DNA from 3 places in the Prosthecochloris marina genome. Region 3 is predicted to be linked to each of the others. Evidence: riboswitches for the same ligand, from Rfam matches in the RefSeq annotation. Region 3 holds a riboswitch; each other region holds the start of a gene.
The links. A riboswitch is a leader RNA that binds a small molecule or an ion and turns the genes downstream of it on or off. The one in region 3 is predicted to bind cobalamin.

Region 1 (10,941 bases), on a different contig from region 3:
GCTTTCGACGATCTCATGCTGGTGCTTGAAGGTTCTGTCAAGCTTTTGGTTTTTGGAGAGCCGTTCCGGAGGGGAAAAGGAGTACATAACGTGCATCAGAACCAGGGTGATCCTCCACAGAGCCGCTGGTCGAGGGAGAACGGTATCTGGCAGGACGGTGCCGTGGCCGGCTTGCGAGGTGACGGGTCTGTGAGGATTTTTCTCAGCAAGTTTAAAACGCAGGCTATCCGTACCGATGACCGGGGAAAACCCTTGCCATTCGTAAGCCCGAATCCTGACGATTGAAGTCGGGTACAGCGGAATTCTTTTCCGAATGACCATGATGCCGGGGGTGGTGACTGCTGGCAGAGAACAGCCTACTTTCGGCTTGTATTCCTTTTTTCGATCATCATACCCCAAAGAGGATTATAGCCATGGATATCGTCGGTTTCGCCATTTTCGTTGACGACAGGGTGCCCCTGGTTATACCAGCGGAATATACCGCCTCGAAGGTTATAGCATTCCTTTGCGCCTTCAGCCTTGCATGCCTTGTAAACCCTGTTGAGATAGTTGGAACTTCTCTGACCGACAGAGCAGTAAAAGATTACCGTTTTTTCCCTGATCAGCCCACCGTGTTCCCTGATGAAATCATTGGTCGGGGTTTCTGGCGGTAACAGCACCGCTCCGTCGATATGGCTTTTTGCGTATTCCCCGTATGTACGAGTGTCGAAAAGCAGGATGTTTTCCTTCTTTTTCAGCCTTTTCGAGAGTTCATCGGCTGAGATCAGAGGAACGGGATAACTTTTCTCGATCATGCTTTCTGTCGCATCAAGAGCACCCTGCATATTGATAATATTTCCGAGCATGATGTTTTCCGCCGTTGTGAAACAGGTTGCTTTTTATGAAAACAACAATGGCCTGGAGAAAGTGCCGCGTTGTTTGCAGGTCTGAAACACCGCAAAAGAAAAATCCTGTGTATCTTGAAAGTGTGGTTTTTGATAATGCATATCGACCAGTGAAAACTCAAGGGAGGTTTTTATGGAACAAGGAGCACAGCCGTTCGACTTCGGACGTAAAGTGGACCCGAACACGTTCGAGAAACTGATACAGGATGGCTACGAGGTGGACCCTTCGAAATATCTTAAAGAGGGTTGGGAAGTTTTCAAGTCCCGCCCCGGTGAATTCATTGTTTTCAGTGTGATTATTTTTGTTGTGATCGGATTGTTTTCGAGGCTCGATTTCATAGGTCCTCTTGCCACAACAGCCGTTATTTCCCCGCTGTATGCTGGATTTATCGTTGTGATTTTTATGCTTTTCAAGGGCCGTGAAGTTCAGTTCGGGGATTTTTTCAAGGGTTTCAACTATTTTCTGCCTCTTGTGCTGGCAGGTATTGTTTCGGGTATTCTTGTCGGTATCGGTTTTGCTCTTTTACTATTGCCGGGCATATACCTTGCGGTGAGTTACATGTTCGTTTCCATGCTGATTGTCGATTACCGCATGGAGTTTTGGCAGGCTATGGAGACGAGCCGGCAGATCGTGACGAAAAACTGGTTTTCTCTGTTTGTTTTTTTTCTTTTGCTTTTCGTGGTCAACCTGCTCGGGGTGCTCGCGTTGGGGATCGGCTTACTGGTGACCATACCTCTGAGCATTTGTTCGGTCTGTGTGGCTTACCGGGATATTGTCGGTTTGCATGAAGCGGGTGAGTTGACAACGTAAGGAAATGGCATTATGAATGGTTGGTCATGATGGTGATCGCAATAAAAAAGAGGCTGCCTCAGTTATGATTCTGAGACAGCCTCTTTTTATTCTCGATGACGGGGTTACTGGCCGGGCATCTGCATGCCCTCGAACTTTTGCTGCATGCTTTTCATCATCTCTTCCATCTCTTTCATATTCTCCTCGTTCATCATGTCCTGCATTTGTTCAAGCTGTTTCATATCCTCATCGGAAATCTGCGGGACCATCATCTGCAGGGCAGATTCTTTTTTTGTGTAACTGCCGGGAACCTCGAAATATGATTTGTCGAGATTTTTCCGCTCAATCTTGACAAATTCCATGGTTGTGTTGGATTCTTTGTCCAGAACTTTGAGCGGAAACCCTTCGAGGCCTGCTTTTTTCAGGCGGATGTCAAACGCTGCCGAACCTTTTTTCCCTCCCGGCTGAAGCCGGGCGAAATCGGCAGCACTGATAAGGTCTTTCGTCAGCCACATTTCGGTTTCACCGTGATCGTCGGTGATGCGAACATGCTTGCATGTATAGCCATGCAGGATTTCCGTGCCAAGCTGTTCAACCTTGTAGTTTTCTTTTTCTGTTTCTTCAACCATCGTATCGAATTCATCTTCGAACTCGTTCATGTCCAGGACGCTGTAGGTTTTTTCCTTTTCGTTGAGCGTATACAACAGGTTTGGCTCATCGGCAGGGGTCAAGGTTACAAGATGAAGCATGACGGTGCCCGTTGCCGGATCGGCCAGATCCATTTCGAACCGTGTGCCGTGTTTCGAGATATACAGTTTGCCGTTCTGAGATCCTTCAGGAGCTGAGAGCTGCATATGCAGAATACCCTCGAACTGTTTTCTGAACAAGCCTTCCGCCAGGGGTGCGGCAGGTTTGTCGGATGAAACACCTTCCTGTGCTTTTTCTTCTGCTTTCTGCTGGCAGGCAGAAAGAAGGGAAAGCTGAAAGAGAGTAATCACAAAAAGCAGGATTAGTTTACGCATGATGACGACAGATTTGATTATTCCTGAAATTATAAGGGAGGTAATTTACAAAAATGCATCTATTTTAGTCAGGTCTATCATACATATCAATGAATACGTGTAATCGGAAAAGATCATGAATAAGATGTCTTTTTTTTCTTCAATAATCCTTTTTTTTACGTTTTCGGCTTTTGCTTTACCTCTTTATGCTGCAGATTCTGCTGTAACAGTTTCAGCTCAGGGGACAGTCTCGGTCAAGCCAGACATGGCAGAGCTTCGGATCCAGTTGATCGATAGGGCCCGGACGGCCGAACAGTCGGCAGCACTTTCAGCAAAAAAGCACAAGACCGTTCAACAGGCATTGAGAGCTGTAGGCGTCAGTATAAACGATACTGGAACAAAATCTTTTTCAATTCGCCAAGAATGGGAATGGAATAATTCAACCCGAAAGAGAAATTTTAAAGGCTATGTTGCTACGCATGTGCTTCATGTTATTGTTAAGAATCTTGATGATGTTGGCCGTGTGATTGATGCATCTGTTCGGGCAGGGGCCAACGAGATACCGATTATAAGGTTTACCAGTTCGGAATATGAGAAAAAGCGACGCGAAGCTCTGGTTAAGGCAGTAGAAAACGCAAAAAAAGATGCGCAGATTATGGCGATGGCATCTGGTCTGTCTCTGGGAAAGCTCCTTGATATGCAGCATGAATATAATCCTGTCTACCCTGTGCATGGAATGGCCCAAGGTAGGGCAGAAAAAGCCTTGTCTTCAACGGTTCCAACTGAAATTTTTCCGAGTGAACAGGATGTCAATGTCTCGGTGCACTGCCGGTGGTCACTTGTCGGAAAGTAAACTTGAAAGTGCTAAGAAGTTCCTCTTGGACTAAATGTTTCTTGAAATAAAGAAAAAAAAGTATCTTCTTTGTTAACATTTCATGCATATCATTATACGTGCAGTATCATACCTGAAATATATCGCGACCTCTTTTGTGTGCAAATTAATAAGTGGGCTTCGCAGTGCGGAATAACTGATTCGGTATGAGGGATATTTTTGTTCCATGACCGAGAAAGGCACAAAGACTTTACGCTGTGGCATAGATAGCTATGGCGACGGCTTTTGCTTTTTTCTATGTGCTTAATCTACTGAAACGAAGAAAAGGAGAAGATCATATGGCGATAAGACTCATCTGCCTTGTAATGTTTTTTGTTTTTTCACCTCTCAATGCACACTGTGTTCCTTCGCAAAAGGAGCTTTCCTCCACTATCCAGACTCTCTATCGCATCCCTGAACTAAGAAACAACATTGACTATAAAGTCCTCAAGAAGGCTATGGTCGGGTATTACACCTTGAAAAGTAAAGGTCAGTTGAAAAACGACAAAGTGCTCACTATCATCGATTATAATCAGCCTTCCGTTAAAAAGCGCTTGTTTGTTATCGACATGGACCGAAACCGTCTTTTGACATCTTCGCTGGTTGCGCACGGTAAAAACAGCGGTCAGAATCTGGCAGTCAAGTTTTCCAATGTGCCGGGATCGTTTAAAAGCAGTCTCGGCTTTTTTGTGACCGACAGAACCTATCAGGGGAAGCATGGTTATTCATTGAGGCTCAGAGGGCTTGAGCAGGGTATCAATGATAATGCGCTGGTGCGCAATATCGTTATTCATGGTGCGGACTATGTTTCCACTGATTTTATCAGGCAGCACGGTCGCCTTGGAAGAAGTCTGGGATGTCCTGCACTGCCTTTTTCGCAGTACAGGCAGGTGATCGATCTTATAAAAGGCGGGTCCTGTCTTTTTATCTATAAAGGGAATCAAAACTATGTCGGCCGCTCCGACCTGCTCAATCCTGACATTGCCCTTCACGATCCTGCATAATGTTTCCGGAGGATGCGTTGCCCCGGTACCACCGAAAAGTTTTCTCGGAGGTACCGGGAAGGAACTCTGGATGTACCATTGAGCGTTCTCTTCAAAACATTGTCGACAAAGTGCTGTATCGATTTTTTTCGAGACAGGGTGTAAGACTTTCTCAAGTCATAACCTATTTCTTATGGTCGTTATACTGGTATTGCTTCTGGTATTCAGTCTCGGCAGTTCAGCAGAGGCTTCTCCGCAAAAAAACAATGTTTCCGGGACTAAACGTGTTCAGTCAACTTCAGGCGGTAGCAGCGACGTAAGGGAGAATATTCGTTGTCACATCGAGCAACTCGAGGAAGACGTCGCTCTGCAAATCGGGAGGGAGAAGGTTGCATTCAACGCATTACTGGCGGATTTTTACAGATCGAACGATTTCAGTCCTGTCTGGGTAAAGCGTTCCCAGATTACCGAACTGCTCGAAGCGATCAAGTCGGTTGAGGCAGACGGGCTTTCTCCTCAGGACTACCATCTTGACGGTATACAGGAGTTTTATGATGATGCCCCGTCTTCACCCTTTTTAAAGGCCCGGTATGAGTTGTTGCTTACCGATGCGATGTTCAAAATGTCTTATCATTTGCTTCACGGCAAGGTAGATCCCGAGAAGATCGATTCTAACTGGAATCTCTCCAAAGGTGAAAATGGAAACGGCCTGGTCGGCAGTCTCGGGAACGCTCTTGCCGGTGACTCCCTTAGTGCAGTTATCTCGACGTTTCGTCCAAGTCATCCCAAGTATACAAGTCTCAAAGAAGGGCTTGCCAGGTACCGTTACATTGCTGCCGGCGGCGGTTGGATGAGCATTCCGGATGGCCCTACCATCAAGGAGCCCGGCCAGTATGATGATAGAATGCCTGCATTGAGAAGACGGCTTGAAATAACCGGTGAAATCGAGGAATTTGCACTGGTCGATACATCATACGCATCATCTGCCCTATTGTACAGCAATGAACTGATGGATGCCGTCAAACGTTTTCAGGCGCGTCTTGGACTCGATGTTGACGGGGCGGTCGGCCCCAAGACGTTGCGGGCTCTCAATGTGCCTGTTTCTCGAAGGATTGATCAGATCCGACTCAATCTTGACCGATATCGCTGGTTTATTCAGAAGCTCGAACCTACGTTTCTCCTGGTCAACATTGCAGGGTTTACGGTTCAGTATGTTGAAAACTGGAATTACCGGTGGGGATCCAGGGTCATTGTCGGGGAACCTTACTGGAAAACCCCTGTTTTCAAGGCAGATATGCAGTACATCATTTTTAATCCGTCATGGAATGTTCCCCCGGGCATTCTGAGAAAAGAAGCTCTGCCGGCAATCAAGAACAATACAGGATATCTGGCAAGAAACGGTCTGCAGGTTATCGACCGTAGCGGTCGTGTGGTGAATCCGGCTTCGATCAACTGGGCGTCATACAGCGCCAGTTCGTTGCCTTATCGACTGCGTCAACCGCCTGGTACAAGAAACGCACTCGGTCGTGTCAAGTTCATGTTCCCGAACAAGCATCTGGTCTATCTCCATGATACGCCGAGCAAGCATCTTTTCGATAAAAGCACCCGAGCGTTCAGCCACGGGTGTATTCGCCTTCAGAACCCTCTCGAACTTGCAGAGATTCTACTTGGATGGGGTGAGGACGATGTCCAGGACGTTATCGCTGCCGGTAAAACCAGGACAGTTCACCTTCCTCAGAGAATTCCGATTTTCCTGGTGTACCTTACCGCTTTGGTGGAGAATGACGAAGTGTTGTTCAGGGATGATGTTTACGACCGTGATGAAGCGGTTCTCAGTGCTCTCAAAGAGCCTTATCCCTACAAGACAGTTGAAAGCTGTACATTTTAACGGGGTGTACAGGGAAAAATGTTTTTTCGGACATTTGTATCCAATCTGTTGTTTTCTTCGCTCCTGCCGGTTACTTTATACTGTTCAATAAGGCGTATCAGGAAACGGAAGACGGTGAAAATCCGTCGCGGACGCGCCACTGTAACTGACAAAATACCGGCAGACACCACTGTATCTCCCATACGGCAGGAAGGTTGCTGCACTGAAGGGTCAGAAGCCAGGAGACGCCCTGATCGCACGGAGCACGAATGTCTCGCGATTAGACAGGTATGCTGAAAAGTCGAGGTTCGGTGGCGTTCAACGCCAGAGCTGGTCGTACTTTGAGATTGTCTTCATTTCGAGGTGTCGTTGCTTCTTTCAGTTAACCACTGTCAAAAGGAGTAACAATGATCAAAAAACACATTGCAGGTTTTCCGAGAATCGGCGTCGGACGGGAGCTGAAAAAAGCTCTCGAGGCTTACTGGAAGGGGGTGATTTCCCAAGAGGTGCTGGAGGCGACGTGTCGAAGGCTTAAGCTTCACCATTGGGGGATTCAGGAAAGTGCCGGTTTGTCCTATGTCGCTACAGGTGATTTTTCTCTCTATGACCATGTTCTTGACGTCACGGCGATGCTTGGTGCTGTGCCCGAGAGGTTTGGTGAGTTCGATGCCGCCGGTGTCGGTATCGATACCTATTTCAGGATGGCTCGAGGGGATGCCGCCGCGAATATTGCGGCGATGGAGATGACAAAATGGTTCAATACAAACTACCATTACATCGTTCCTGAAATCTCCCCGTCGTTTTCACCTTCTCTTTCTTCCCGCAGAATTGTCGAGGATACCCGTGAAGCGATAAAGGCAGGCTTTCGTCCCAAACCGGTTCTGGTGGGACCGGTTACCTGGTTGTCTCTTGCAAAGGCGTCCGAAGGGTATGACCGTTGGGAAAAACTCGAAGAAGTCGTTGCTGTTTACTGCGGTATTCTTTCAGAGCTTGCTGAATTCTGTTCCTTGATACAACTCGATGAGCCGGTACTTTGTGCGGATATGGTTCCACAGGCCATCGAAGCTTTCGTTCCGGTTTACAAGAGGTTGAATGCTGCATCGGGTAATGCTTCGTTGTTGCTTGCAACCTATTTCGATACTCTTGACGATAATCTCGATCTTGCCCTTTCTTCAGGTTGCGGCGGGCTTCATGTCGATCTTGTCCGTGGCCGCGGATGTCTTGAACAGGTTTTGGGTAGTTTGCCGTCAGGGATGATTTTTTCCGCAGGTATCGTCGATGGTCGTAACATATGGAAAACGGACTTCGAGCAGGCTCTGGATGTTCTTGTCAGGATCAGAGGGGATGTGGGGGAAGAGCGCTTCATGATTGCTTCGAGTTGCTCGCTTCTGCACTCTCCGGTTGATTTGGAAGAAGAGACTTCTCTGAATCCCGAGTTGAAAAACTGGATGGCGTTTGCCGTTCAGAAGTGCGATGAAATCAGTGTTTTGGGGGATATTCTGGATTGTTGGGACTGCAGTGAAGCGCTCATTGAGAATACCGAAGCCATTCAGTCACGGCGGAACAGCGCATGGGTTGAAAACAAGGAGATTCGAGAGCATTGCGCATCCATCAGTGATCAGATGCTGCACAGAAGCAGCACGTATCAGGAGCGCCGTGAAAAACAGGCATGGCTGAATCTTCCTTTGTTTCCGACTACGACGATCGGTTCTTTTCCCCAGACAGCGGAAGTTCGCAGACAGCGCAGGCTTTTCAGCAAAGGTACGCTGGGGGCCGGGGAGTATGAGCAGTTTCTCAAGGATGAGATCCATGAGATTATCGGAAGACAAGAGGATTTGGGGTTGGATGTTCTTGTTCACGGGGAGGTTGAGCGCAATGATATGGTGGAATATTTCGGTCAGCAGATGGAGGGGTTTTGCTTCACCGAAAACGGCTGGGTGCAGAGCTACGGAAGCAGGTGCGTCAAACCGCCGATTATTTACGGTGATGTTTCACGTTCCGGCCCGATGACGGTTGAGTGGAGCACTTTTGCCCAGTCTCTGACTACGAAACCGGTCAAAGGTATGCTGACAGGGCCGGTAACCATTCTAAGCTGGAGTTTCGTTCGCGATGATCTTGAGCGTTCGGAGGTTTGCCGCCAGATCGCACTTGCTCTGAGGGACGAGGTTCAGGATCTGGAACATGCGGGAATAAGGGTTATCCAGATCGATGAAGCCGCGCTGAGTGAGGGTATGCCACTCAAGAAAAAGGACAGGGCATCGTATCTTCGATGGGCTGTCGATGCTTTCCGGTTGACCTCTTCGGGTGTTTCCGATTCGACCCAGATCCACACGCATATGTGTTACAGCGAGTTCAATCATATCATCGGAGCCATAGCTGCAATGGATGCCGATGTCATCAGCATCGAGTCGAGCAGGAGCCGTATGGAACTGCTCGACGCTTTCAGGGATTTCAGATATCCGAATGAAATAGGCCCGGGGATTTACGACATCCACAGCCCGAGGGTTCCTTCGAAAGAAGAGATGATGAAGCTTCTGGAAAAGGCTCTGGTTTTCATTCCCAAAGAAAGGCTTTGGGTCAATCCTGATTGCGGACTGAAAACCAGAGCATGGCCTGAAACGTTGGCGTCGCTCAGAAACATGGTTGCAGCGGCTCATGCTTTAAGGGATATACACAGCTATGTTTGTTGACCGAAGTACCTTGAGGAGATGCTATGAGAATGAAGAGGGCATCTCCTGCTTTTGAAAGTTGCCATCCCCGGGCCTGACCGTTACGAAACAACTATTTCACAGGTTTTACCCGGGGATCCACAGTGATCCCGTTTTTCACCGTGGATGCCGGATCAAGTCCGGCATGACTTTTCTTTGGGGTTGGGCTTTTTTTGCGACAGCCTCGTGTTTTTATGCGGTAAGGGATTCTATCTCATTACTCTGTGATGTGTAATGAAGGTGTGACGTAAGCCATTTTTCAACTTCCTTTCCGCTCATCCCTTTTCGCGCCGCGTAATCTTCGACTTGGTCTTTTGTGATTGATCCCAGCGCGAAATATCTTGCTTCCGGGTGCGCGAAATAAGTACCGCATACCGATGCCGCCGGGTTCATCGCACAGCTTTCGGTAAGGGTGACTCCTGTGTTGGCTTCTGCGTTGAGCAGATTGAATATCAACAATTTTTCAGAGTGGTCAGGGCAGGCCGGATATCCCGGTGCAGGCCGGATACCCAGGGAAACGTCGGGATGTTCGTTCGAAGCATACCCCCACACATTTTGTCCGACTTTTTCGTGCAGCATTTCCGCGAATGCTTCTGCGAGCCTGTCAGCCAGTGCCTGAGCCATGATGCGATGATAATCGTCATGTTCTTTTTCGAAGCGCTCCATCAAATGCTTCAGGCCGTGACCGGCAGTAACGGTGAAACAGCCGATATAGTCTTTTATGCCGCTTGAGGCGGGTGCTATGAAATCGGCAAGGGCGAGGTTGGGTGTTTCGTTTTTTTTCTCGGTTTGTTGTCTCAGGGTATGGAGGGTTGTCAGAAGCGATGTTCTGCTTTCATCGGCGTATACCTCGATGTCATCTCCTTTGCTGTTTGCCGGGAAGATGCCCACAACGCCTTTCGCGGTTAACGCGTGTTCCTCGCAGATTGTGTCGAGCAAACTGTTGGCGTCGTTGAAGAGCTTACGGGCTTCCGTTCCGTACCCTTCATGGTCGAATATTGCCGGGTATTTGCCGTGCAGCTCCCAGACTGCGAAAAAAGGCGTCCAGTCTATATAGTTGCGAAGTTCATCAAGGGAAACATCATCAAATGTCGTTATTCCCGGATGGCGCGGTGTTGTGACCGTGTCGCTGTTCCAGGACAGTTTCGCCCTGTTTTCCCTTGACTTTTCGAGGCTCAACAAATTTTTCGAGGCGTTTCTTGCAGCGTGGCCTTCGCGCAGCTCTTCCTGCTCTTTACGCAGTTTCGCTATAAAGCCGTCATGAAGAGAGGGCGTTACCAGATTGGCCACAGCCGGAACGCTCCGGGAGGCGTCGAGCACCTGAACAACCTGGCCTGAATAGTTCGGTGCGATTTTTACAGCAGTGTGGACCCTCGACGTCGTTGCTCCTCCTATCAACAGTGGAATTTTCATTCCCTTGCGTTCCATCTCTTTTGCAACGTGGACCATTTCGTCAAGAGAGGGGGTTATCAGTCCGCTGAGACCGATTACATCTGCATGCTCTTTTTCAGCGGCATCGAGGATTTTTTCACAGGGCATCATGACCCCGATATCGACAACATCGAAGTTGTTGCAAGCAAGAACTACCGCAACGATGTTCTTGCCGATATCATGGACATCCCCTTTTACGGTTGCAAGCAGAATTTTTGCTGCAGGTTTGGCGTCCTTGGCTTTCGCTTTTTCCTCTTCTATGAACGGGATGAGGTATGCGACGGATTTTTTCATCACACGAGCACTTTTGACGACCTGCGGGAGAAACATTTTTCCCTCGGCGAAAAGGTCGCCGATCGCGTTCATCCCATTCATCAATGGCCCTTCGATGATGTCGAGCGGACTC
Region 2 (10,941 bases), on a different contig from region 3:
TATACCCCTTCAAAACATTGTAATGACGAAGTTCATCGTCTGCGATCTGGGCAAGTACCCGCCTGTTTTTCACGCCGCTCACGTTTGAGGCGAGACGTTTGTAAATATAATGCTCGGTCAGCTCGCTTTTCTGAAGAGCAAGAATTTGAGAAGGTTTGACTTCTTTTAAGTTTTTCACTTTGCTGGATTTATTGTCGCCTATGTTGAAAAAGCAGTTCAGGCTTTTGCCTGTTTCGTAGCCGCTTCGATGATATCATTCATTCTCGAAACAAACTCTGCGGTACGTTCCAGATTGCCCTCGAGCAACAGAGCTCCTTCATAAAGCTGATTCATGGTTGTACGAATAATCGGATCGTTTTCGTTGAGCATACAAAGACCCGCCAGGTTTTTAATAACCGCATGGGAAGGGTTTATCTCCAGCACCTTTTTCCCCGACGCTTCCGATTGCTTCATCATTCTCAGCATTTTTTCGATCTGAGGATCCATTGCATCTTTTCCGGAAACCAGCGTGACCGGAGAATTAACCAGGCGATGAGACTCGATCACATCTTCCACCTTGTCTCCAAGAGCTTCCTTGAAAATCTTGAGAACGGGCTCGATCATGTTTTTACTGAGAGCCTCCTTTTCCTCATCTTCTCCGGCTTTGAAGTCGATATCTGCTTTTTCGATGGATTTGAGAGGTTTTTTGTCATACTCGTTAATCGAAGGAATGACAAAAACATCGACCGGATCCACCAGAAGCAGCACCTCAATTCCTTTTTTACGAAAATATTCCAGATTCGGGTTTGACAACATCTGCTGCCGGTTATCACCCGACAGATAATAGATCTCCTTTTGGTCCTCAACCATGCGATCGACATACTCCCGAAGGGTTACAAATTCCCCCTCTTCGGTCGTAGTACTCTCGAACCGAAGAAGCTCGATAAGCTTATCGCGATTGGTAAAGTCCGTATTGAGTCCGATCTTGACCACCGGACCGAATGCCTTGTAAAACTGACGGAACTTTTCCTTGTGATCCTGTGCGAGAGACTCGAACCAACCAATGATCTTGGTGGTAAGGATCTGACGGATTTTCGCCATGACCGGGCTGTTCTGAACAACTTCACGCGATACGTTCAGCGGAAGATCTTCGGTCTCTACAACACCCTTTACAAAACGAAGGTACTCGGGGAGCAGATCTTTGCACTCATGCTGGATCATAACCTTTCTGACATAAAGCTGCGGTCCATGATTCTCGAGAGCTCCCTGCTGGTAAAGCATATCCATCGGTGCTTCTTTGGGAAGAAAGAGCAATGCCTTGAAATTAACAACCCCTTCCAGAGAAAGATGGAGATAATCCAACGGCTCCTGATAGTCAACCGAGATAAACTTGTAGAACTCATTGACCTCTTCTTCTTTGAGATCACTTTTCGGCCGCTGCCAGAGCGCCGTAATACTGTTGACTTTCTTGTTATCGAGATAGATCGGGAAATCAACAAAATTGGAATACTTCCTGATGATGTTTTCAACCCGGAACGCTTCGGCAAACTCTTTGGCATCTTCCTTGAGAGTGAAAGATATTTTTGTACCCCGTTTTTCCCGGTCAATCGTTTCGATCGTGTAGGTTCCCTCACCTGAAGAGCACCATCTGCACCCCTGAGAATCTTCGGTTTTCGTCTCGACAGTAACCTCATCGGTAACCATGAAAACAGAATAAAAACCAACGCCAAACTGCCCGATAAGGTTGGCGTCGATACCACTTTTGTCCGGTTGCTGCTCTTTTAAAGCCTGCAGGAACCCAAGTGTGCCGGACTTGGCAACTGTCCCGAGATTGGCGATCAGTTCATCTTCGCTCATTCCGGTACCATTGTCCTCGATAATAAATGTGCGCTCTTTTTCATCGAGCGTAATGGTAATTTTCAGCTCTTCGCCCTCGCCCTCTGCCTTGTTTTCCGTCAATTGATCGAAATGGATTTTATTCAAGGCATCAGAAGCATTGGATATCAATTCTCGAAGAAAAATCTCAGGATGTGTGTACAGCGAATGAACAATAAGGTTCAAAAGCTGTTTCATTTCGGCCTTGTATTCGAACTCCTGTACTTTCTGCTGTTTTTTGTCGCTCATTCTTTTCCGTCTGTTTTCAGTTTTTCGGGGTAAATTATTTTATGCACAGCCCCAAACCAACAGTGCAACCACTGTTATCTGAGAAATTGTGGCTAAAATTAACAGCGGGAATATAATATACCAAACCCTGAACGGCACATTACATTTCCACTTTCTACAAAAAATGATTTTCTCAGGAACGCCTCAGCTGTATCAAGAGTTCGGCAAACTCACGAAATGCACCATCCCCACCATCGGCCTTGCAAATATAGTGAACAACGGGGCGGACAAAACCAGTGGCATCCCCGGGACAAGCCGTCAACCCTGACGCTGCAACTGCATCCATGATCTCGAAATCGTTGACGTCATCCCCCATGTAAGCTATTTCGTCGAGCGCAAGACCATTTTCCGAAAGAACGCTGTTAAGCTTCGAGAGTTTATCCTTGATACCAAGATAAAGATGTTTGATTTTCAGTTTCTCCGCCCTCTTTTTGAGGTTAAGAGAAGTTTCACCTGTCATGATTCCTGTCATTACCCCTACAGCCGCCAATCTCTCAACGCCCATCCCGTCACGTATGGAATAACGCTTTAGCTCTTCTCCTCGCTCGGAATAATACACTCCGTTATCGGTCAGAACACCATCATTGTCGGAGAGCACAAGTCTTATGTTTTTTGCCCGACGCAAAAACTCTTCAGTTGACAACTCTATCATATCCGGTTTCGCTATTTTTTAAACGCTTGCAAACAAGGGATTTAATATATCATTTTAACAACTTATCAAGCAGCGTTCGCCAATTGCCCACAAGTTATCAACATTCCACCAACAGTTGTACAAGTTGCAGAACAAGTCACATGCAACCGATACCGCAAGGCTGCGAAAAAGTCGAGACAAAAAATTAAAGCATTTAAAAAAAATAAGTTAAACACAACAACTTATTCGTATTCTGTATTTTTACAGTTTCACTGAAATCTTTCGAAACCCCACGATATGCAACAACTGTTCCAACTTTCAACACTCGTCGTTGACAAAAGCAAAAAAATTGTACGCAAAAATATCACCAATTTTTCGACGAGGATTATATTGCATCAAACGACAACGAACCATAGCGAACATTAAACATTTCCAAACGTGAATTTCACCCTGAACCTTTCCGATGTCGAGGCACTACTCAGAGAAGATGTCCCCTACTTTGATCTGACAAGCTCTTTGCTCAACCTTTCATCGCAAAACGCCGAAATTCTTTTTGCCCCGAAAGAACCGGTCATAGTATCCGGCAGCGAAGAGGTGGCGAAAATTTTCACCTTGCTCGATGTTGCAACCGAACTGATTGTCGCAAGCGGTCACAAAGCCCTTGCGGGAGAAACCGTATTGAAAGCTTATGGCAACGCGGAACAGCTTCACATGGGTTGGAAAGTCTCTCAGAACATTCTGGAACATTTTTCCGCAATAGCCACAAGGACACGCTCTATGGTTGAAGGAGCGAACCGCAGCGGAAAAAGTGTCGAAATATGCGGCACCCGCAAACATCTGCCCGGCACCAAACATCTTTCGCTCAAAGCACTTTGCTCTGGCGGAGGCTCTCCTCATCGGCTCGGACTTTCCGATTCCATCCTGATATTTTCCAATCACTATGGCCTGCTTGGAGGTTTGAAAAGCTTATGCACCGACCTTCAATCCATAAAAGCACGATGCCCGGAAAAGAAAGTCGCTGTCGAAGTTGAAAGCATCCATGACGCGATCACGGTTGCAGAAGCAGGCGCTGACATCGTACAGCTCGATAAGCTCTCGCACGAGTCGGTCAGGAAAATTGCCGAGATGTTAAAGCAAGGCGGCAATGGAACAACGATTGCTGCAGCTGGAGGAATAAACGACACGAATGCAGAAAAATATGCAGCGGCAGGAGCCGATGTACTTGTCAGTTCCTGGATGTACTTCGGAAAGCCTGCCGACTATAAAGTGGTTATCCGTAAAACCTGAAGGGAGAAAGACCAGGCTCATCCCCGATCGAATGAAAGAAAATGCAGAATAATGATGTAGAGAAGTTTTCTGGGCATAAAAAAACCTGCCCTGATCGATACAGGACAGGCCGAACGGAGAAAAACAACAATCACTACCCTACCTTAAACAAACATTTCCCCCTTTTGGTTCTAATGATTCCATTAATTCTGCAATTTCCTCTCTGCCCAACTTCTTACCGACAACAGCCTGAAGAGTTTTTAACGAGTTGCATTCTTGAAGAAAATAGGGAATACGAACCAGCCGGATGAGCTCAGTAATATCTTTCTCCGTGTGATGCGATCCGAGTAGTGTCGTGCGAATTTCACAATCGATAACGGCCTCATGCAACAAAGCCAACGATCGCTCGACAGCGTCCAACATGGTTTCGGTAAAACATTCACCGCAAACTGAAGCATACTTTTGGTGATCCAGAACGCTCTTAATGTCCATGGCGACATAATCGACAAGCTTTTCACTCATAAGCACCTCCAGCATCTGCGGATTGGTCCCGTTTGTGTCCAGTTTCACTTCCAGCCCCAAAGACTTTATCTGCCGGATGAACTCCGGCAAAGACGGATGCAGAGTAGGTTCTCCACCGGTAATGACAACAGCATCGAGGAAAGAGCTGTTCGACAAAAGCCATGCAAGAATTCCTTTAACCTCGTAAGGCTTCGAATGCCGGAGCAGATCCGGAAGAACGAGTTCCGGATTATGGCAGTAGACACACCGGAAATTACATCCCCTGGTAAAAAGAACCGCGGCCACCCTTCCAGGGTAATCGCTGAAACTCTGCTTGAGAAACCCTCCTATCGGCAAATGGAAACCTTCATTTCCACTTGCCTGCTGCTGAAATGCACTGTTATAACTCATGACGCACAGACCGGAAAACCCCCGTGAGCCCCTTCTTTCTTTCCTGTTGCCTCAGAGGTGACAGTGTGATCGCTGTCAAAAAGCTTGCGATCCCTGAATTCCGCCTGCTTTCCCGCATTCCATTGTTCGACGGGCCTGAGATACCCGACAATACGTGAAAAAACAAGGCACTTCTGCACACTACCCTTTTCACGACAGAACGGACACTCCTGATGCTCGCCGGCCAGATAACCGTGTGAGGGGCAAATGCTGAACGTCGGGGAAAGCGTTATGTAAGGCAGTCGGAATTTCGAGGTTATCTTCCGAACAAGCTGGCGTGCCGATAATGCCGGAAGATGCTGTTCGCCGAGAAAAGCGTGAAAAACGGTTCCCCCCGTATAACGAATCTGCATCTCATCCTGGAGGCGCAGCGCTTCGAACAAATCATCGGTATAGTTGACCGGCAGCTGTGAGGAATTGGTATAGTAAGGTTCTGCACCTTTCTTGCTTGCCTGCTCATTGGCAACGATGATATCGGGATAAACCGCTTTGTTCAACCTTGCAAGACGATAAGAGGTTCCTTCTGCAGGTGTAGCTTCGAGATTGTATATATGGCCGGTTTCCTCTTGAAACGCCACCAGGCGATCACGCATGAAATCCAAGACTCTCAGACTGAACGCCTCACCTTCAGGTTCACCAATCGCACATCCAAGAAAATTGAGACAACACTCGTTCATGCCAAGCAAACCGATGGTCGAGAAATGATTATCCCAGTACCTGCCGTTTTTCCTGTAGAGATTACGCAGGTAAAACTTCGAGTACGGGTAGAGCCCTTGTTCAGTAAGGCGCTCGATCACCTTTCGCTTGATTTCCAGACTGCTTTTGGCAAGCTCCATCACCCTTGAAAGACGTTGAAAAAACTCTTCTTCCGAAGAAGAGAGATAGCCGAGTTCCGGCAGATTGATCGTCACTACACCCACCGAACCGGTCAGCGGGTCGGAACCGAAAAGTCCTCCACCCCTGCTTTGCAGCTCACGTTTGTCAAGACGGAGACGGCAGCACATGCTCCGCACATCATCCGGGTTCATGTCAGAATTCACAAAATTAGAGAAGTATGGAATCCCATACTTTGCCGTCATCTCCCAGATACCTTCGTAGACAGGGTTTTCCCAATCAAAATCCGGAGTGATATTGTACGTGGGAATTGGAAAAGAAAAAACCGAACCGTTTGCATCTCCGTCGAGCATTACCTCGGCAAACGCCCGGTTGAACATATCCATTTCGGCCTGAAAATCACCGTACACCTCATCCTGTAACTCACCCCCGATGATGACCTGACGGTTTTTCATAGGTTTAGGAATCAGAAGATCGAGCGTCACGTTGGTAAACGGAGTCTGAAACCCGACCCTGGTCGGCACATTCATATTGAAAAAGAATTCCTGCAGACACTGTTTCACCTCTACATACTCCAGGTTATCGTAGCGGATAAACGGAGCGAGCCATGTATCGAAACCGGAAAAAGCCTGCGCGCCGGCAGCCTCTCCCTGCATGGTATAGAAAAAATTCACGATCTGCCCGAGGGCGCTCCTGAGATGCTTTGCCGGTGCACTGTTAGTCTGACGCTCCACCCCCCGAAAACCGTTCATTAAAAGATCCTCGAGATCCCAGCCGACACAATACACACTCAACGAACCAAGATCATGAATATGCATTCGCCCTTCCTTGTGAGCCTGTGCGATCTCCGCCGGATAGATCTCATTGAGCCAGTATTGGGAACTGACGATGCTCGAAATATGGTGGTTCAACCCCTGAAGCGAGTAACTCAAGTTGGCATTTTCCTTCACACGCCAATCCTTGAGGTGCAGGTAATCATCGACCAGGTCGATGTTGGCGAAGATCTCTTTCGCCTCTCGCATATTGTGATGCTGAAAACGATAAATAATATATGCCTTGGCTGCATCGAAAGCATGATTTTCAAACAGCACCTTTTCAACGACATCCTGAATCTCTTCGACCGAAGGGGGGTCGAGAGAAACGTTTACCCTAAGTGACTCAACCACCCGGGCACACAGGTCAGCCGCATATTGCCGGTCAGGATTTCCTACAGCTCGAAGAGCCCTGAAAATTGCAAACGTAATTTTATCCTGATCGAAACGAGCAACCCTGCCATCACGTTTGATGATCATCTTAGCGTCATCACATACCATCTTGTTTTCCATCATGAGCACCATTTTTAAAATGTGAAAAAGCCGTTACAGGCATGCTCTCGCGGAAACAAGCGATGGAAGGGATTATCAAGGAGAGAAAGGAAAAAAAGCCAGCCTCATTCCAGTCACATGCTCTTGGACGCGAAAGCATAATCGTTATACCTCTCAGCAACCGGATGGTTGCTGAAAAAATAAGACACAAGACAGGTCTCCTGGCTTTCCCTTTTTCACGGCGCCTTCCCATTCCAGCAAAAGGAACAGTGGCACACTGCCGGAAAACATTTCAACGGGTTTACAGTTGCGCGTCAGCTCACGATTTTCACGTGATTCCCTATTAAACCCCGGTTAAGGGGTATCTTGCCTTATCAAGATTGACGAAAGAACATCTTGTTTGAATGTAAAAATATTGCCGTTGTTGACAAAGATAAAGAAGTCAATTGAAAAAAATGCGATCAGGAATCAGAGGCGAGATTTCTAACGGCAACACATCTTACCCAAAAGAACCGAGCATCGTTCTACAACGATAACACGTTTTTTTTCGAATGATTATGGTGAATTGTTTTTTGGTATCATCGAGGATATTCACTATAAAGATAAATCTTTGACAAAAAGCATCGGTTATCCCCAAAAGCATCATTGGAAGTTTTGACAACAGCACAATATCCAGAATCACTGGTAATACTGTCACCGCCATTCTTGATCAACGAGACGTAACAACCTATATGCCATACAATTTTTACGCCGGACCTTGCAAATTGCCCGAATCGGTCATTGAACGCATCCGCAACGAGTTTACCGATTACCGGGGCAGCGGAATGTCGGTGATGGAAATCAGCCATCGTGCACAGCCGGTTCTGGATCTGCTTGAACGCACACAGGAAAAGATTCGAAGATTGATGGGGTTAGCCGTTGATGATGATGTACTGCTCTTGCAAGGAGGAGGCACATTGCAATTCAGCATGATACCGATGAACCTCTCAGCGGCAGGAGATCCTGTCGATTACATTGATTCAGGATACTGGGCGGCTAAAGCCATAGAAGCCGCTCGCCAACTGGAACGGGATGTACATGTTGCCGGTAAGGCTCATGATACGATTCCTACTGCACTCGATATCCGAGCCGATGCCCGCTATCTGCACGTATGCACCAACAATACGGTAATGGGTACGCAATGGCAAGGCATACCGGAATCTCGGGTGCCGCTGGTAGCCGATATGAGTTCGGACATTCTGAGCCGAAATATCGATACCGGACGTTTCGCTTTGATTTACGCTCATGCCCAGAAAACCATCGGTGCTGCTGGAGTTACCGTGGTGATCGTCCCCCGGAAAACACAAGAGATGATTCAACCGGGCCTACCCTCTTTTTTTGATTACCGTACACATGCCGATGCCGGATCAAACCATCACACACCGCCCGTGTTCGCCATATACGTCGTTGAGTGTATGCTGGATTGGCTGGAGAAAGAAGTCGGCGGCCTGGATACCATGGAAACCCTTAACAGGGACAAGGCCGCCCTGCTTTATGAAACGCTGGATGCTTCCACACTTTTTCGTTGCCCTGTTCCTTCGGAATCACGTTCGATGATGAATGTGGTTTTTGATGCCGTAAATCCGGAAATTGTATCGATCTTCAGCCAAAAGGCAGAAGAAGCAGGACTTTTGGGGCTCCAGGGGCATCGCTCGCGTGGCGGATTTCGGGCAAGCCTTTACAACGCGGTGACACTTGAAGAGGTAGAGACATTGGCCGGATTTATTACTGATTTTGAGCACTGTTACGGCTGAGATCGATTTGCCCCCGCTTTTCAGGGTGATCAAAAAAGGGTGATCGCATGATCTTTCTTACTCCTGTCAAGCCTGCGCGTGAAATTTCAGGACACCGGTTGAAAAAGCGATCTGCTCGCAAAAAAAACAGAAATATTCTTGAAGCTTAAGCGCATTGCACACGGCAATTGAGTTTCTCGATGGTCTCGCAGACAATCCTTGTTTTGCAGAACTTCCCAACAAACACGGTTGAAATATGTTCAGTTGGAAACCCGTATTGTTCGACAAATTCCAAAGAAGCGATTATGTCCAACGATTTCAACTGCTTATCCGACAAAACCTTACCGATCAGCTGCCTGAAATGACCGTTTTCAACTTTAAACTTTTTGCTTTTTTTCACGACAGTATCCGGTAAAAATATCGCACACTCACCGCTGTACGATTGCAACAGTTCCTTGCATCGCTCCTTTTGAAATATAAATAGATTCAGCTCAATATTACCGACCCTGTTCCCCAGGAATTGGTCCCCTAACCTTCCGATATCATAGCCTGCGGCTAAAAATAAGGGAACCCCGGGCATTTTGTTTAATTCAGTGAACTTCCCGCAGGATGCGGACGGCGACTTGCTTATATCTTCGGTGATATAATCAATTCCAACACTATGCAAACCACAGCAGCGTGCAATTTCTTTTGCATGAACCAGAACATCATGATGTACATTTTCAAACAGTTCCGTACTACCTCCTCCCCCTAAATTTGTATTTCTACGCAGGGTGACTTTTTGGCCTGGCTTCAAAACCGTCTTCAAGTCGCAACTCTGAACTGAAAGAGCTTCTTTCACGGAAGCATCGATTTTTATTGGCCTCAGATAATTACTTGCATAGAGGTTTCTGGTTCTTTTTCTATTGACAATGTCTATCAGCTCACGAATACTCTTGGCACCATCTCCGATTACAAACGGGGCAACGCTGCTGGCACAACCAATAAAATCTCCCCGGAGAAAAAGCAGGCGATAATCTCTGCCCGGAACATGTTTTTCTACCATTATCTCATTGCTTTTCCCGATAAATTTCCTCGCCTCGGTATAAGCAAACTCAACGTCATCAAGTGTTTTTACATTTGCCGTCACTCCCCTTCCGCTATCTGAGTGAACAGGTTTAACCACACAAGGAAAGCCAATATCATGCGCCGCAGCCAACAGTTCAGCACGATCCCTTACAATCTTATATCGTGCTGTCGGCGCACCGACAGTATTGAAGATTTTCTTTCCCGACAATTTGTCCGTTTTAACGTCACTTTGCAGATCCTCTACAGTGCTCGTTTCAAAAAAAATCTTTGATTTTGCCCCCATTCCATAGAGCCAGACTTTTTTATCAAGATTCTGGTAGTAAAGGTTTTTTGATTTCGCGGCAGTAATCAATGCGTGCGCTTGAAAATCCGGGTGCCCCCTCTGACACTCATCCCAGAAAGTGTTTAAAATCGAATACACCTCATGCTCTTTTCCCTTGGAACCCCTGAGGAGCAACTTCAGCAGAATATTTACCGCCTTAGCCGTTAACTCGGGCTTATGGAATTCAACAAACAGGACAGGAACCGCATTATCTGTGGTATAACCGTTTTCTTCCAAGTCCCCTCTTACATAGTTCAGAATGAAAATCGAAGCGCTCGATAAAAATTCAAAAACATCATTTCTGTCAATGGCGCGTTTGTGACCAAAAGTGTGACTGTATCCAAAATTTTTTTCCAGATACTTGGCCAGCGTCACAAACGAGCGTTGCATGGCCGACATCTTTTCTTCCGGGATCTCCTCAAAACAAAAAACGACGGATGGCCGCTTACTGTAACGATTCGGCCCCCAATAGGTTGAAACGTTTATTTTCATATTATTTTTCTAAACAGATAACCCCTACTCTTCTTCGGCCACGAGCATTTTCCTGATTTCCAGCAGTTCCTCATGTCTCTCCTCACTGGTTTCGGGGTAAGACATTTTCAGCGATTTAAACGTTTCAAGCATGATCGACGAAACAATGAGGCGCGCGTT
Region 3 (10,941 bases):
CTCCCGTCAAACCTCGAGGCCAGTGTATGGAGATAGGTATCGAGATAATCGGGGCCGCACTTGAACGGCTGGACATCCACGCCTTTCCGCGCAAGAATGCGCAACAGTGCAAGCGTCAGAGTAGTCTTGCCTGTATTACTGGAAGGAGCCCCCAGCAGAAAAGCCGGTTTAATCATGAGTATTATCCCTCACGCCGCCACTGCATACCTTTCCAGTGATGTATCCAGTCCTGTTTTTTCTTTCACAATTCCTGCCGGTACATTTCTTCATTGTCTTCTTTCTGTTCGGATGTATTCAGAATACCTGCCGATGTTGAAAAAAGCTCTTTAACGGGAAGAGTATGCTCACCGATAAAAAAAACTGCCGGCGTCTCGATATCCTGTTCCCTGATGACATCACCAATGGTCTCGAGCATTCCCGTAATCACTTTCTGATCACAAAGCGAAACTTTCGATACAATGCTTACCTGAAGGGATACAGGTAAACGAGCATCGAGCAAACGGTTGACAATTGTCTCAAAATTTTTCATCCCCATATACATCACGACCGGACTGCCTTCCCTGAGCAGAGCGAGAACACCCTGAAACTGCTCGAATGAATAGCTTGCCGTATGACCGGTACAGAACAACAGGGAGCTTGTTCTGTTTCGTTCGGTAACGGGAATCTGCAACATATTCGCAGCAGCAAGACCTGCGGTTATACCGGGAATAACCTCTGCCTCGATGCCTTTTTCCATGAGAGCCCGTACCTCTTCGACACCCCGGCCAAAAACAAAGGGATCACCCGCCTTGAGACGAACACAATACTTTCCTTCCAGAGCATAGCCGATCATCATTGCATTGATACGCTCCTGTCGTTTCTCCTGGTCCTGACCGTCACCACAGCGCTTACCGACATTGACGGTTTCTGCATCATCCGGGACAAGCTTCAGTATTTCCTTTGAAATCAACGAATCATGCAATACGACATCGGCATCCTGCAGCCGTTTTAAAACTTTTAGCGTAAGAAGTTCAGGATCTCCCGGACCCGCACCCGCGATAGTTACAATTCCTTTTTTATCGATCATAGAGCTGTGCTGTCTATTCGAACTGTCATAATAGCTCTGGAGATATAATGAATTTCACTGTTTTCCGAGCAGGAGACCATAATCGAGCCTGTCATAAAAAGTCTTCTGTCTCAATCTTTCGATGTCGAGCGTTACCGAGCACCCTTCACCGTTTTTTGACGATACCTCTGCCCATCGGTAGTGCCCTTCAGGCGGCTGGCAGATAAATGCACGGTTATTGCCAGAGACGGCAAGTCCCGTCTGCTCGATCGAGCGGGCACCGAGTACCCGTTGATCATGATCGTTCAGGCAAGAAGCCGAACAGACAATAAGATCACACCCTTGTTTTGCACAGGCGATCACCATCTCCGGATGGTACAGTTCATCCTTGAAAGCCAAAGCAATTCTGGCATTGTCGAGATCTATAAAACAATGCTGCCCATACTTTTTCGATCGGAGAGAGAGATTACCGTTTTTCTCGGCAAATGCAATTACCGTGCTTCCGTCTTTTTCAGAAACAACGCCCGTACATACGTTTACCTGACTTTTTCGGGCTGCAAGAGCCAGACGATTCAGTACGTCTTCATTATCTCCGGCAATACCGGCAGGAAGCACCAGCAACGCTGTTTTCTCTCCACTGTATGCATCTACCGTTTCTTCAAGTCTATCACCGGTGAAAAGTTCTTCTGCAGGAAAAGAGCGAGAGGCAACACTCATCTTCGCCGCTTCAGGAAGCTTGTAATAGCTTGTCAAATCAGCGGCATAACGCATATCGAGATACATCGGAGTATAGAGCGAAGGTTCCCTCGAACGCAGTTGCGTTTCACGACAGGAGGGTAGTTTTCCACCTTCAAGGGGCAAATCTGCAAAAAAGATATCCGACGTACAACTGCATGACTCGAGGATTTTCGTACCGTCAGGCCCGTAAATACAGGAATAGGCATCCTCACACGACATGGTTTTATCCTTCCCCGACCGGTTGCAGGCAGCAAGGAAAAAGCCGTTTTCTTTCGCCCTGACCTGCCAGAGCTCTCTCGGATCAAGAGATCCGCCTGGCCAATTGGCCGGTACAAGCAAAAGATCAACTCCGTTCAGGGAAGACATCCTTGGAATGGCCCCGTAATAGGTATCGGAACAGATCAAAACGCCAACCCTCCCCCAGGGGGTTTCAAAAGAATTGCGCTGGAACGACGTTCCGGCACATGCCCAACGGACCTCAGCCGTGACTTTCCGGTAATTCAACAGCAGCGCTCCATCAGGACCGATAACGGCGGCAGCATTGTAATAGATATCGGTCCGCTCATCTTTTTCGGGATAACCAAGCACGATGAAACAGCCGTAGCGTGAAGCCACCTGTCGTAAAGCCGTCACCGTGGACCCCTCTTGTGATTCAACCAGGCATGCTATTTCATCGCGTGAACCGAAGCTATAACCGGAAACAGCAAGTTCGGTATTGACAATAATCCTGGCACCATTTTCTGCCGCCCTCTCGTTGAACAGGACCAACTCGTCACGGTTCCGCTCAGCTTCACCGTGCACGACGTCGAGATGGACAAGGGCGAGTTTCAGTCTTTCCATTTTTCACTATAGCCAAGCGCACACGAAGCGTACACGAATTCCAGAAAATCATGATTGTTCATACTGACAGGTTCCAATGACAGTATCCGGGAGAAATCGGCATAACGTTCAACACGATGAGAGATCCCGGTGGCAAGCTGCGCTCCGTGCATGATAAAAATCTCCCTCATGCATGATTGCGGAAGAATGCCCCAGGCCACCTTATCCCGGGCGTGCACCAGCGAACATGATGCCCCGACCGCTACGGGGTCACGATCGAGGCTGTTGAAATTACGCCTGAAAACCGCTGCCGTTTCTTCCTGTAGCCTGCGGGCGATGGACTCTGTCATATGCTCACGACCGGCGCCGAAACGCTTGATATGCTCCAGGATGGAACGCTGATTGCCGGGAGTCAATGAATTCTGCAATGCAAGCGTCTTCCTTATAGCTCCTGAAACAGCTGATCCTATAAGTTCTCCGAGTTTGGCATGCTTGCCTGCACTTGTCAGCGGCGTATCGCCGGTCAGCGCACAGGCCACAGCGATCTGATCCGTACCGGTTCCAGTCGCAAGACCATCGGAATACCTCGAGGACACCGCAAGTTCCTGCAAAACGGCGGTTTTGGCTTCAGTCACGGTCATGATGGTTCGGACCATGGCTCCACGTGTCAGCTCCCGATTGATGAGCAGTATGGTGTTTATGGTCCCATGAGGCTCTTTTCCGCCTTTTTCAAGAGGTTCGAACACACCGTCCTGTTCCCAGACAGAGGCAGGATCCCCGACCCTTCCGGCGTTACCTTCAACCCCTCCGGTACAAATCGCGGTCACTTCCAGATTCTTGAACGACTTCGTTTCGATAGCGGCATAGTTCATGTTTGCCGCCGTACCGAGAGAAGCTGTTTTTTCAGGAAGCTCGAAACGCTCACACAATCCCTGCAAATAACGTTCAGGAGCCGACAGTACGGTTTTGAGTTCTTTTCTGCTGTGGCCCGCGGGCTCGCAAGACTGATGATTGAATAGACATTCGAGATCCTCATGAATCCCGCCGTTCACTCTGCAGGTTGAAATCACCCTGTGCGGCCTGTTGAATCGCACAATCAGCATTTTTCGCTCCCTGTGAACCTCTGCTGCACCGTAGTCGCCCAACTTCATATGACAATACTCCTTTTGCTTCATCGTCCCCGGCTTTCATCGCTTTTCAAGGCGCCTGTAATATTTCAGGGTATGGTCCGGCAAGACTTCGGGATGAAAAATAGTGATAAGATCGGCAAGTAAAACATGCGGTTCAACCATACCGCTATCCCAGAAACGGTTCCGCCCGTTTTCAAACCGATAGTTATTGTTGTTATATACCATTCCTTTCTTGACGGAACTGAACAACCGGTACCGTTCATCGATTTCCAGCAAACCGTCGAGATCGGTTACCCTGAAATGGGTGTTCACCCAAAAATCCGCTTTCATGCCGGCATCCATGGCAACCTCATGGCTCAGAATATGCCCCCTATCGGTCTCCTGACCTCTGAAAAGATATTCACTCCCGGCATGTTCGAGCATGGTGACGAACCAGCGAGAAGACCCCATGATCGACCATGCGCCTTTCCTGCTGTACCCGGTTATTACCGAAGGCTTCCGGGTTAAATGTTCGGCTGTTTTCTGGACATCGAGGTACGCCTGCTCCTGCTTTTCGAATATACTGGCGGCAAGCGAATCTTTTTCAAAAAAAGCCCCCATGAACTTGATCCATTCAAGTGCACCGAGAGGATGCTCCTCGAGTGACGCACAGAAAAAACCCGGACGGAGTCCGTAGGCCATCATTTTTTCAAAGATGTCGGAGGATGCGCTGGTCACATTGACAAAAGCGAGGTCAGGATCGATCTTGACCAGGGTTTCCATGTTCAATCCACGCATATAACCTGTCACCGGAAGCGCTCCGCTGTCTATCATTTTGTGCACCCGGTCCTGCCCGATTCTGCGCTTTCCGGAAACCCCGGCTATGGCATCGAAACAGTCGAGCATTTCTATCAGCGATACATGAAAACCGTTTTCACAGGTCACCCGCTTCAGGGGAATTCTGACCACTGCGGCCGTTCCTCTGTCTTCAGGGACCGATCGGTCATGCGGCACAAGCAAATATGCATAATCGATACCGATATCCGTCCCTTCCGGAGAAAGTACCTTTACCAGAGTACAACCGTCATCGCGCTTCATGATGGAAAATCGACTGGCATATTTGACCGTTTGCATCTTCGCTTTCCCGTCGGCCGTCACAGCCTGTTCATCCGATACTGAAGAACAAGACGTTCCAAGCAATGTGGCCATCAGAGCCAGAAAAACGATCCAGCCCCCATATCCTTGCATCACGGCTCTCATGCTACGATCTCCGAGTCTGTCTTGTTCTTTTTGATACAGCTGATGACGCTGCCGATATCCTGAATCTCGAACGGTTCACCGCTTTTTCCATTATAATAACGCCACCAACGGTTACCCCTGTCCTCCGAAACCTCTATCCTGCAGGGCAATGATGCATCGATGACAACTTTGTAACCGATCCTCTCGAGCGCTCTTTTCGTCCAATAAGCAAGGGTTCCTTCTCCGACAAGACCTATACAACCCTCGTGGTGCTGATTTATCCTGAACGAACCTGACTCCCGATCAAACTCGAATCCGTTACGCTTGAAGGCTTTTTCGAGTCTACCGTCAAGAATAAGCTCTTCAGGCATCCCCGAGATCATCTCGATGTTTTTTCCACTCTCTTCTGCCTGAACGGGACTCATCAACCAGATCCTGTCAGCTGCCTGAAGCGCAAGGTCGAGTTCATGCGTAGACATCACGATAGATTTCCCTCGCTCTCTCGCCAGTTGCTTCAAAAGACGAACGACCTCGATGCGATTGGGAAGATCAAGATGAGCGGTAGGCTCATCGAGCAGAATAACGGGTGTATCCTGGGCAAGTGCACGCGCAATCATGACCTTCTGGCGTTCACCGTCGCTCAGATCACTGATGTGACGACAAGCGAACCGTCGTGTACCGGTAATGGCTATGGCCTCCCTGACAACGGTTTCATCATCCTTTGAAAGCTTCCCCATCCAGCCGGTATAAGGATAACGGCCAAGAGCGACAAGGGCATACACCGAAAGATTACCGGTCATGACCCTGTCGGTAAGCACGAGGCTGAGAAGTCTTGCCGTTTCTTTGGTCGAAAGCCTTTCAAGAGATCTGCCATCAAGGGTCACATGTCCACCGAGAGGCTTCTGTACACCGGCAATGGTTCTCATCAATGTCGATTTTCCAGACCCGTTGGGCCCCAGCAGACAAACCAGCTCCCCTTTGGCGAGGTCGAGAGACAGATTGTCCGCAACAACTTTTCCGGGATACTTGCGACCATGCTTTTCCGCTTCTTTGACAAGGCGACGGTTCTGATATCCGATCGCCAGATCGTGAGTCAGTAACACTTCGTTCTTCATGCAAACGACGACTTGAGGTTTCTGTTCTTCATGATAACCCAGATAACGACAGGAGAACCGATCAAAGCGGTAACGGCATTGATCGGAAGGGTGGTCTGGCTTCCCGGCATCTGGGCGATGATATCGCATACCAACATCAGAATCGCCCCGACAAGGCAGGAACTGGGCATAAGAAAACGATGATCGGAAGTATTGAGAATCGATCGTGTCAGGTGGGGAACGGCTATACCGATAAAGCCTATAGGGCCGCAGAAGCCGGTTACGCTTCCGGCAAGCAGACTTGTAGCGGCAATGACGGTAATCCGGACATAGAGCGTACTCATCCCGAGACTGCGCGCGTAATTCTCTCCGAGAAGCATGACATTGAGAGACTTGGACGCAGCAAAGGAAATCATGAGCCCTATGCCGACTACGATTGCCAGAACATACAGTTGGCTCCCCAGCACACCGCCGAGACTGCCGAATGTCCAGATCAGGTAATCCTGTATCTGTTCAGGTTCACTGAAATACTGCCAGATACTGATGATCGATATCGTGATATTTCCAACCATGATACCGACAATGAGCAGTACGATATTATCCTTGATCCGCACCGCTATCCCCAGCACGATAAGAAGAACGAACGCAGCTCCAAGGGTTGAAGCGACAACGATGAGCCAGCTCCCGCCAAGCCCGAGCTGGCGGATGGCAAAGGCATTTGCTGCCGCGCCGGATGCCAGCATGACCATGGCCACTCCAAGGCTGGCACCTGCCGAAATACCCAGTACAGAAGGTCCTGCCAGAGGATTTCGGAACAACGTCTGCATCTGTAAACCACTTGCCGACAGTGCCGCTCCGGCGATGACGGCGGTAAGCGCTTTCGGAATCCGGATATAGGTAACGATCTTTTCCCAGGCTTCGTTCTCTGAACCTTTTCCGAACACGATATCAATAATGTTTCCAAGAGGTATTTTTACCGACCCGAGTGCAAGGTCGAGCATAAAAAAAAAGGCCATTATCACAAAAAGCAGAGCGATCAGACTGTTTTTTGGAGAAAGAAGAGGCCAGGAATGTTCCGGGCTTGTTTGACTGTCCACCTTTATGCCCATCTACTGTATATGCCTGTAAAAAGTTAACGAATCATCTCCATTGCCCCTCTCCGGGAACAAGTCCGGATGCAGGATCCTGATCAAGTCTCCCAATACCCTGTCGGGCCGTACAGCCCCAAGCTCCCAATATGCATTCCCTCCTGCCGGATTCAGTAACCGGTTATTGTTGTACACTTTGCCAGATCGCACCGCGAAAAAATCTCTGAACCGAATGTCTTTGGCAAGCAGTTCATCGAGGGACTGAACCGTTCCCGGATTAAGCCAGAACTCCGCTTCAAGGGCGACCGGGTAAATAGCCTCTATATCCATTTTGATGCTGCCGGTCTTTGCCCTGTTTTTCCAATGATAATCCGCCCCTGCGTCCCTGAGAAAACATGCCACATAGCTGTTTCCTCCAGGCACGAACCACGCGTCCTTGAAAGGCATCCCTGTAACAACCGACGGACGGTGGGAAAGAGTGTCGGTAAGTGCCTTGAGGGCATGATAAGAGTGCTCGATATCCGCAAATTTCTCGACGGCAACTTCCTCACGACCGAGCAGAGCCGCATACAGCTTCAGCCATTCCGCTCTTCCGAGGGGAGATTCCTCGAGCCATTCAGCAACGACGACAACAGGAATTCCAGCCATTACCAATGCCTTGTAATCGGTCTGCCTAGCAGCGGGAAACGCTGTCGTCACTATCATTTCAGGATTCAGTTCGAGAATTTCTTCCACGTTGGGACTGAACGGCATACCGATTTCCGATACGGCGCCTTTCTCGATCCGCTCACGTAAGGATGGAGTATTGACATAGTCGGGTCGGGCAATACCAATGATCCGATCGGCGCATCCAAGCAGATCGATATAACCAACCTGTGTTGTCGAAAACAAAGCCACACGCTCAACGGGAGTCCTGACCACCACATGCTCATCGAAACCGTCAGGTAAAGGAGACTCCTTGGGAATCAGCAGATAGCGCAACGTGTCTTGGCGGCCATCGAGATCGACGATGACTCGTAAAGTCTTGAACCCCTCATGATCGTACAGGGAAAAACCTTTGGCGTAGGAAAGGGGAACGTCAACGGACACAGCTTCCTGTTTCGGGTGTACTTCCGTTTCATTGCTGCATCCACTCAACCCGGTGGTGAACACAACGGCGAAAAGAGAGATAGCACATCGCAGAACACCGGAAAAACGATGATGCACCGAACCGGTAAAAGAAGAACGAAATATATTCATATGTATAGTCAAGTTGCTTTAACCCGAAGCGATAGCGTATTAGGGCAGGTCTTCTGACTTTCCCGGTTCCGACAGCCTTCCCGTTCCAGTAGCCCGGAACAGTGACATAAGGGTGTCTCTATTTTTTGTCATGAGCGATTCAAGTGCAAGGCGAACGAAGTACAGAAACCGGAGTGTACACAGAGTACATGAGGATTTCGAGCACCGCTCAACGAAGCAATTGAAGCGCGGAATAAATAAATAGAGATACCCATAATTATCGAAACACATTATCGGCATATGCCGATGCGGGATTACAGCAGCGGGTACTGTTCCGGACTTTCACCGGATTCCCTTTTAAGCCCTGTCCAAACAACCAGGGCACCATAACGTTGAACAAAGTATACAGAAAACAATCCATCGTTTCAAATGCTTTACAAATATTAAAGGCACTGCTGACGAAACCTGTTTTTTTAATTGAACAAAAAACGCATATCACACTGATATATCATTCATAATACTCCACATACCGCTCAAAGTCTTCTCGTTTCGGGAACGAAATGGCCCCTGCGGCACATACCTTTTCACATGCGGTACAAAGAACGATACAGTTGTACGGCTGAGTCACCTCCATTTTCGGGCGACGGCGCAGCCCTTCCACCTCACCGGATGCAAAGACCCCTTTGGGACAGAAATCATAACAGGAACAACAACTGTTGCAAGCATCCGGCTCGATAGTCGGGTACCACGCAATCTCCTTGCGGGGAACAGTCAGGCGTCCACGCCTTCTTTTTTTCGCAGTATCACTCATCATTTCATTTTTTCATCTTATGTAATCAAGCAACTCTGTCAGCCCTCCCCCCTTTTCAGGGAGGAAGCACTGACGGAGAATAAACACAGAGCATCAGAACGATATTGTATATCCAAGTCTGGCAAGACGTCCGGGCTCGTAATAAACAAAACGGCTGCTTGCATCTTCGACGAGATTGCCCGTTGTCTGAATCTCAGTGTCGAAAATATTTTCTACCGCACAGGTAACATAGCCTTTGCCGACCTTTACTTTTCCGGTCATATCGAAAGCGGCGTAATTCTCGAGATCATCTTCCCTGCCGGCAAGGATCCGGCATTGCAGATCGAGATTGAAAGGCAATGTCGCATAGGAAACCGCAAACGTGTTCTGGAACTTCGGTCCGGGCTGGTACTCATCTCCATCTGTGTTTTCAGCTACCGGGTATGCCCAGTAACCTGCAGAGGTAAACGAGATATCCGAAAGGAAATCGTGCCTGTCTGTGAAAGGATACAGCCCCAGCTTCCATTCAACTCCCTGGGAATTATAGGATCCGGCGTTGAAATAGTGATACGGTCTTCCCTGTGAACGATCGATCTCGATCTTGTCTTCATAGGTCATATAAAATCCGGCAATTCTGGCAGATACCGATTTGCAATCCCACTTGAACCCGGCTTCATAGGTCCAGCCTGATTCAGGCTGCAGATCAGGATTGCCAACGACCACACGACCTTCATAATAAAGCTGTGTGAATGTAGGAGCCTTGAAAGCCTTGCCAGTATTCGCGAAAAGATTCAGGTTTTCATTGACCTTCCAGGTAACCCCCGCGCTTGGAAGAAACGAGTCATAATCGGTAGAGCCCTCTTCATTGTCTATGAACTGCTCACGCACTCCGAGCGTCAGCAGAACATCCTGCTTGAAATCCTTTTTGAACTCGGCGAAAATTCCGTAATCGTCCCGTTTTTTTTCACCGTAATTGTTTTTGTAATCGGCAAAACGATGAACATAATCCGCACCAGCCACAAGCTCAAAACCTTTTCCCAGAGTAAAGCGGTAATCACTTTCGGCACCATAGTTATAGTTCAAACGTTCCTTTTCTTCATCGAACACGTTATCCACATAATCTTCTGTAATACGTTTATCGTGCATACCGAACAGCTTGCTCCGGAACCGCTCACCCTCGTAACGAAGGTTGAGAAAGTGAAAAGAACTTTCCTGATCGGTTCGTTCCACCTTGCCCGAATCGTACAGATCGATGAAAGCGGTCTCATACCATGAGTATTGGTAATCGATATAGGTGTTCTCGAAGGGTGATGCATTGACATTCACCATATACTTATCCGTTTCTCCAAGAGCATTCGTATACTTTTTCGAAAATTGCCGGCCGACATCGTCCAATTCGCCAAGGTGCTGATATCGAAAGCCTGCGGTAATTCCGGGAAGACTAAGACTTATACCATGATTCATCCATTCTTCATTGCCGAATTCCACAGAAGCCGTTCCTGTTTTTTCCGATACCGGCTTCTTGGTAACGATATTGATCACTCCAGCCATTGCATCGGCCCCATAAAGGGTTGAAGCCGCACCTTTAAGCACTTCAATACGCTCGATCTGTTCGACAGGTATGCAGCTCAAATCATATCCCTTACTTGATGCCTGCTGAACCGGTGATCCGTTAATCAGAATGAGTTCACCATCTTCTATACCCCGAACATACACGGCGCTGTTCATTCCCTGCTTGTTGATCCCAATGGGCGCAAGGGATTTATAGCCCAATCCCCCTATTCTTCCAAGCGCCTCCATC

Region 1: it holds a riboswitch for cobalamin, as region 3 does, so the genes downstream of both, metE (5-methyltetrahydropteroyltriglutamate--homocysteine S-methyltransferase) here and CR164_RS01560 (ABC transporter substrate-binding protein) in region 3, are expected to answer to the same signal.
Region 2: it holds a riboswitch for cobalamin, as region 3 does, so the genes downstream of both, CR164_RS08545 (ribonucleoside triphosphate reductase) here and CR164_RS01560 (ABC transporter substrate-binding protein) in region 3, are expected to answer to the same signal.

The regions. Positions count from the first base shown of each region.
Region 1 is NZ_PDNZ01000002.1:136,368-147,308, reverse strand. It holds gene CR164_RS02820 (YukJ family protein) at 1-285, shown strand, start outside; gene CR164_RS02815 (rhodanese-like domain-containing protein) at 357-845, opposite strand; gene CR164_RS02810 (hypothetical protein) at 1,018-1,695, shown strand; gene CR164_RS02805 (DUF4412 domain-containing protein) at 1,800-2,696, opposite strand; gene CR164_RS02800 (SIMPL domain-containing protein) at 2,812-3,528, shown strand; gene CR164_RS02795 (murein L,D-transpeptidase catalytic domain family protein) at 3,846-4,550, shown strand; gene CR164_RS02790 (L,D-transpeptidase family protein) at 4,723-6,417, shown strand; cobalamin riboswitch at 6,490-6,665, shown strand; gene metE (5-methyltetrahydropteroyltriglutamate--homocysteine S-methyltransferase) at 6,807-9,086, shown strand; gene metH (methionine synthase) at 9,297-10,941, opposite strand, start outside.
Region 2 is NZ_PDNZ01000005.1:168,281-179,221, reverse strand. It holds gene CR164_RS08570 (VIT1/CCC1 transporter family protein) at 1-178, opposite strand, end outside; gene htpG (molecular chaperone HtpG) at 217-2,103, opposite strand; gene CR164_RS08560 (KdsC family phosphatase) at 2,276-2,794, opposite strand; gene modD (ModD protein) at 3,212-4,060, shown strand; gene CR164_RS08550 (anaerobic ribonucleoside-triphosphate reductase activating protein) at 4,199-4,951, opposite strand; gene CR164_RS08545 (ribonucleoside triphosphate reductase) at 4,948-7,152, opposite strand; cobalamin riboswitch at 7,323-7,510, opposite strand; gene serC (3-phosphoserine/phosphohydroxythreonine transaminase) at 7,860-8,921, shown strand; gene CR164_RS08535 (ATP-grasp domain-containing protein) at 9,067-10,782, opposite strand; gene CR164_RS08530 (ADP-polyphosphate phosphotransferase) at 10,807-10,941, opposite strand, start outside.
Region 3 is NZ_PDNZ01000001.1:330,861-341,801, forward strand. It holds gene CR164_RS01525 (cobyrinic acid a,c-diamide synthase CobB) at 1-176, opposite strand, end outside; gene cobA (uroporphyrinogen-III C-methyltransferase) at 242-1,066, opposite strand; gene CR164_RS01535 (nitrilase-related carbon-nitrogen hydrolase) at 1,121-2,623, opposite strand; gene CR164_RS01540 (adenosylcobinamide amidohydrolase) at 2,611-3,777, opposite strand; gene CR164_RS01545 (ABC transporter substrate-binding protein) at 3,790-4,959, opposite strand; gene CR164_RS01550 (ABC transporter ATP-binding protein) at 4,968-6,065, opposite strand; gene CR164_RS01555 (FecCD family ABC transporter permease) at 6,062-7,153, opposite strand; gene CR164_RS01560 (ABC transporter substrate-binding protein) at 7,154-8,371, opposite strand; cobalamin riboswitch at 8,398-8,754, opposite strand; gene CR164_RS01565 (4Fe-4S dicluster domain-containing protein) at 8,859-9,164, opposite strand; gene CR164_RS01570 (TonB-dependent receptor plug domain-containing protein) at 9,255-10,941, opposite strand, start outside.